One region of the Staphylococcus carnosus genome, then DNA from elsewhere that is predicted to be linked to it. Evidence: riboswitches for the same ligand, from Rfam matches in the RefSeq annotation. Region 1 holds a riboswitch; the other holds the start of a gene.
What was found. A riboswitch is a leader RNA that binds a small molecule or an ion and turns the genes downstream of it on or off. The one in region 1 is predicted to bind lysine.
Positions count from the first base shown of each region.

Region 2: another riboswitch for lysine. It lies ahead of DYE31_RS06075 (amino acid permease); the one in region 1 lies ahead of DYE31_RS07310 (aspartate kinase).

Region 1 is NZ_UHCT01000001.1:1,508,759-1,512,200, forward strand. Features, by position in the region: gene DYE31_RS07305 (aspartate-semialdehyde dehydrogenase) at 1-150, opposite strand, end outside; gene DYE31_RS07310 (aspartate kinase) at 235-1,437, opposite strand; lysine riboswitch at 1,523-1,699, opposite strand; gene DYE31_RS07315 (ABC-F family ATP-binding cassette domain-containing protein) at 1,959-3,442, opposite strand, start outside.
Region 2 is NZ_UHCT01000001.1:1,268,183-1,271,624, reverse strand. Features, by position in the region: gene DYE31_RS06075 (amino acid permease) at 44-1,531, opposite strand; lysine riboswitch at 1,625-1,799, opposite strand; gene thrS (threonine--tRNA ligase) at 1,859-3,442, opposite strand, start outside.

The DNA.
Region 1 (3,442 bases):
TGTTTTTCCTTGGAATTCAACTTTGGTACCTGCAGATCTCGGTGATGAAAATAATACAAGCTCATCAAATGGAATATTTTTACGATCTACTGTTTCCAACATTTTTCTTCCTACTAAACCTGTCGCGCCTACAATTGCTAATTTTGTCATTTTAATTTCACTCCATTTTATTATTTAAAGGTGGAAAAGATTCCCATCCTCTGTACTTTCTTAGTTGCTAAAGAACGGATAAATTTAAATATCAAAAATTTGATACAATTTTTCAACAGCACGTTCGCCATTTTTAGCATCAATAACATAAGAAATACTGATTTCTGATGTCGTTGTTTGATAAAACGGAACGCCTGCATTAATCAAACTTATAAATGCCTTTGAAGCTACGCCGGACATATCTCTCATTCCTGAACCGATTAGAGATATTTTTGCGTATTCATCATTCAATTTATAATCTAAAGCTTTGTAACTTTCTGACAATTTTTCTAAAATACCTTTAATTTGTGTTAAGTCAGTATCTTTAATAGAGAAAGAAAGTTGCAAACCATCTAGATTGACGATTTGAGAAATCATATCAACATTTACTTGTCCTTCTTCTAATTCTGTGAATAATTCGGTCAATAATTGATTATCTGAAAGAGGATAACTAATTGTGACATGCATCATATGTGTATCTAATGCAACGCCGGTTACTGCTTTCTTCTCTAAAATTTCTGTTTGTGACATAATCCATGTTCCTTTCACATTTGATAATGTTCTCCCTAAATATAATGGGATGTTATAGTTATTTGCTAACTCTACACTTCGTGTTTCTAACACTCCTGCACCTAACGCACTCATTTCCATCATTTCTTCATAAGAAACAACACTGAGTCGTTTTGCATCTTTATATATACGTGGATCTGTAGCATAAACACCATCCACATCGGTATATATTTCACAAGGTGTATTGTTGGCAGCTGCTAAAGCAACAGCAGTTGTATCGGATCCTCCGCGTCCTAATGTTGTAATTTCAAACTCATCATTAATACCTTGGAATCCTGCTACTACTAAAACGTCATTTTTCTCAAAAGCTTTATCAAATGTTTCAGGGTTGATTTCAGCAATTCTGCTTTTTAAATGATGTCCTACTGTTTTAATGCCGGCTTGATGACCTGTCATTGCTTTCGCATTTACTCCGATGTCGTTTAAAATCATCGACAGATAAGAAACTGTTTGCTGCTCGCCAGTTGTAAGTAATAAAGCAAGTTCTTGTTGTTTTGGCTCTGCAGTTAATGCAGCTACATTTTCCATGAGTTGGTCAGTTGTTTTCCCCATAGCACTGACAACTACAATTAATTGTTCATCATTCTCTATTCTATTTTTCAGCATTTCAGCAATATTTCTAATTTTCGTAAAATCACTGACCGACGAACCGCCGAACTTTAAAACACTTCTCTTCATTTCTTAAATGTCCTCCTCGAAAATAGGGGAGAATCACATATATAAAAAAGCAAGTTCGGAATGCGAACTTGCTCATAGTTTTATATACAAGTGATGCACTCCATTATTTGGTAATAATGACAGACTTTTAGCTCTTAACCTGAAAGTCCAATAACCATAACTCGCCTTTATGATTACTTCGGCATCTCACCCTTTCTTTGCCGACTGTAAGCAGACAGTTAAAACGACAAATACTTATGATTGATGCGCCTCATCAAAATAGTTATTCAATTAGTATGTCTCACATTATACATAGTTCAATATAAGATGTAAACCAGAAATATAAGATTTTTAGAAATTTACTGAAAAAAACCTCAATTCTGAATCCTATTTACTAAATATGTGTAAATACTACAAAAAGTAGGGCGTATATACAAATCGCATTCATCATTACCTTGCTAAAAACATTATAACCTAAATTAATTTATTAAAACATAGAAAAAAGGTTGGAATTCTATCCCAACCTTTTTAATAAGAATTTATTAGTTTAAAACACCAGTTTCTTTAAGGTATTCTTCATAACTGATTTCTTTAGAAACAGCACCTTTTGGATTAAGATCAATCACACGATTTGCAATTGTATTTATAAATTCAAAGTCGTGAGATGTGAAAATAATTGAACCTTTAAATGATTTCAATCCATCATTCACTGCTGTAATACTTTCTAAGTCCAAGTGGTTAGTAGGTTCATCCATCAAAAGTACATTAGCACTTGATAACATCATTTTACTCAACATACAACGTACTTTTTCGCCCCCTGATAAAACACTTGCTTTCTTCTTAACTTCTTCGCCGCTGAATAGCATACGACCTAAGAAACCGCGTAAGAATGTTTCTGTTTGCTCATCTTCAGGAGCATATTGACGCAACCAATCGACTAACGTCATATCTACGCCATCAAAATAAGCTGAGTTGTCTTTAGGAAAGTATGTTTGTGAAGTCGTTACACCCCATTTAACAGTTCCTTCATCCGGCTCCATTTCACCAGCTAAAATTTTCAATAGTGTTGTTTTAGCAATTTCACTATCACCAACTAAAACAGCTTTATCATTAGGATCCATAGTAAATGAAATGTTATCAAGTACTTTTTCACCATCAATTGTTTTAGATACATTCTCAACGAATAATAAATCATTACCAATTTCACGTTCAGGTGTAAATTTAACAAATGGATAACGGCGTGAAGAAGGTTGAATGTCATCTAATTCAATTTTCTCTAATTGTTTCTTACGGCTTGTTGCTTGTTTAGATTTAGATGCGTTAGCAGAGAAACGTGCAACGAACTCTTGCAATTCTTTAATCTTTTCTTCTTTTTTCTTATTTTGTTCTTGCGCCATTTTTTGAGCTAATTGACTTGATTGATACCAGAAATCATAATTTCCAACATAAACTTGAATTTTACCAAAGTCTAAGTCAGCAATATGTGTACATACATTATTTAAAAAGTGACGGTCATGAGATACTACAATAACTGTGTTTTCAAAATTGATTAAGAAATCTTCTAACCAGCTGATTGCAGGAATATCTAAACCGTTGGTAGGCTCATCCAATAATAAAACATCTGGGTCGCCGAATAAACTTTGCGCTAACAACACTTTGATTTTTTGATTGTTTTCAAGTTCAGACATTTTCTTATCATGCAATTCAGCAGGAATACCTAAACCAGAAAGTAGGGTAGCAGCATCGGCTTCAGCGTTCCAACCGTTCATTTCTGCAAATTCACCTTCAAGCTCAGCAGCTCGAATACCATCCTCATCACTGAAATCTGGTTTCATATAAATTTCATCTTTTTCTTTCATCACTTCAAATAAACGTTCATGACCTTTGATAACAACATCTAGAACACGTTCGTCTTCATAAGCAAAGTGATCTTGTTTTAAAATTGCTAATCTTTCATTTTTCCCCATAGAAACATGACCAGTTTGTGAATCTAACTCGCCTGAAAGTATTTTTAAAAATGTAGATT
Region 2 (3,442 bases), 240 kb from region 1:
ATATAATCATATCAACTTAGAATTATAAAGTCAATCATTATTTTTATTTAAATTGGCTCATGTCCATATCTTGACGTAAATCTACATCTTTTAATGGGATTTTTTTAGTTCTATATCTTAATTTATGATAGATAAAGAAAGCTAAGAATACTGGAATTCCCATATAAGTGATGAGGAAACGATTAAAATCAAAGTTACCAGTTTTAATGAAATCAACATCTTGACCGATAATAACAATTACACATAAAACGCCTGCAAAAATTGGACCGAATGGGAACCATTTCGCTTTATATTTCAATTCATGTTTATTATAGTTTTGTACTTTGAATGCGCGTCTGAATCTGTAATGGCTGATTGCAATACCGACCCAAGCGATAAATCCAGTCATACCACTTGCTGCAACGATATATTCATAAGCACCGCCGCTTAATTTTTGTAGTAAGAATATAGCCACAACTACAATACCAGTTGCTAATAATGCAATAAACGGCACGCCGCTTTTAGAAGTTTTGCCGAAAACATCGGAAGCTAATTTATCTTTACTCATAGAATAAAGCATTCTTGTTGAAGCATACATGCCAGAGTTACCAGCTGATAATACTGATGTTAAGATAACAGCATTCATAAATGAAGCAGCAAAAGCTAAACCAGCATTTTTAAATACTAATGTAAATGGAGACGTTGCAATATCATCACCGCCGCCCATTAAAGCTGGACTTGTGTAAGGAATAATCATACCGATTACAAAAATAGCTAAAATATAAAACAGTAAAATTCTCCAGAATACTTGTTTAATTGCTTTAGGTACAGCTCGTTCAGGATTTTCAGATTCCCCTGCTGTGATACCGATCAATTCAGTACCTTGGAATGAGAACCCTGCAATTAAGAATACACCAAGTATTGACAGTAAACTTCCACCTAGGCTTCCGCCAAGGATTGGTCCTTCTCCAGAATTAAATGTTTCAAATCCAATAAATTTACCGCCCATGATACCTAAAATAGTTAAGATACCAATAATTATAAATACAATAACAGTTACTACTTTTATTAGAGCGAACCAATATTCACTTTCACCATAAACTCTAACTGATAATGAGTTAAGTGCGAATATAATTAATAAGAATAAAATACTCCAACCCCATGCGGGCATCCCTTTCATTGGTGACCAATATTGAATAACTTGTGCAGCAATTGTTACATCGGCTGCTACTGTAATTACCCAGTTAAACCAATAGTTCCATCCTAATGCAAATCCAAGTGAAGGATCGACAAATCGTGTTGCGTACGTACTAAATGAACCTGAAACAGGTAAATACGTAGCCATTTCTCCTAATGATGTCATTAAGAAGAATACCATTATACCAATAATCGCATATGCCAGCAGCGCCCCTAAAGGCCCTGCATCATGAATTGCGCCGCCAGAAGTAACGAATAAACCTGTTCCGATACAACCGCCTATCGCAATCATGGAAATATGACGATCTTTCAGGCCTCTTTGGATGCCTGCATCTTGACTACTTTTATTTTCCATAAACGTATCCTTTCTTAGGATTAGAGGCTTGCAATTAAATAAAAAAACAATGGTTGCAATTCCAAGATATGCAACCATTGTTCGACTTTATAAATATACGGTAGCACATCACATTATGTGACAGTCCAGCTCCTATTCGGAAACTGTCCCAATATACAATAGTTATGGTTATTATATATTTCGGCATCTTTGCCTTTGACTCATTCAACATTCGCTCCATAAAGCTTCTGACAAGTTAATTATCAAAGATGCAACCTCTAACACTTTTTTTTAATATTTATTCAACTACATTGTAATATACCTTAAACAATCATATATTTCAAGGTCTTAATTTTGTCTTTGTTTTTTTAAACGAATTTCATCTACTAAATTCCAGATAAATTCATCTTTTTCTACAGTTTCTTGATCTTTTGAACCATATTTTCTTACATTTACTTCATTGTTTTCAATCTCTTTATCACCAATTACAAGTTGATAAGGTATTTTATGCATTTGTGCTTCACGGATTTTGTATCCCATTTTTTCGTTACGATCATCAATTTCTACACGTACACCTTGAGATTTCAATTCATCTTGAATTTGTCTTGCATAATCATAATGCAAATCAACATTAACAGGGATGATTTCAACTTGTTTTGGCGCTAACCAAGTTGGAAAAGCACCTTTTGTTTCTTCAGTTAAGAATGCAACAAAACGCTCCATAGTAGAAACTACACCACGGTGAATAACTACAGGACGATGTTCTTCACCATCTTTACCAATGTAAGCAAGGTCAAATCTTTCAGGTAATAAGAAGTCAAGTTGTGCTGTTGATAAAGTTTCTTCTTTACCCATTGCAGTTTTAACTTGTACATCAAGTTTAGGGCCGTAGAAAGCTGCTTCACCAATTGCTTCTTCATATGGCAAGCCCATTTCATCAACTGCTTCTTTCAACATTGATTCTGCTCTTTCCCACATTTCATCATCGTCAAAGTATTTTTCTTTATCTTCAGGATCACGATAACTTAATCGGAAACTGTAATTTTCAAAACCAAAGTCTTCATATACATCAAGAATCAATTCAACAACACGTTTGAATTCTTCTTTAATTTGATCCGGTCTTACAAAGATATGAGAGTCATTCAAAGTCATACCGCGGACACGTTGAAGTCCAGATACAGCACCACTTGCTTCATAACGATGCATTGTACCTAATTCTGCAATACGAATTGGCAATTCTCTATAAGAATGAGGTTTATTTTTATAAATCATCATATGGTGCGGACAGTTCATAGGTCTAAGTACCATTTCTTCTGTTTCGTCTAATTTCATTGGTGGGAACATGTCATCTTGATAGTGATCCCAGTGTCCAGATGTTTTATAAAGTTCTACATTGGCCATTACAGGAGTATAAACATGGTCATAACCTAGTGCAACTTCTTTATCAACAATATAACGTTCGATTTCACGACGAATTGTTGCACCGTTTGGCAACCATAGTGGTAAACCAGCACCAACAAGTTGGCTATTCATAAACAAGTCTAATTCTTTACCGATTTTACGGTGATCGCGTTCTTTTCGTTCTTCCAACATTTTCAAGTGTGCTTTCAAATCTTTTTTATCGAAGAAAGCAGTACCGTAAATACGTTGCAGCATTTTATTATTGCTGTCGCCTCTCCAGTAAGCACCTGCAGTTGATAATAATTTAAATTCTTTAATTTTAGAAGTTGATGGCACATGTACTCCACGGCATAAATCAGTAAATTCACCTTGTGAATATAATGTCACTGACTCATCTTCAGGAATCGCATCAATTAATTCTAATTTATAAGGATCATCTTTAAAGAATTCCTTTGCTTCTTCACGACTCACTACTTTACGTTCAATTTTATAATTTTCATTCACAATTTGTTTCATTGTTTTTTCGATTTC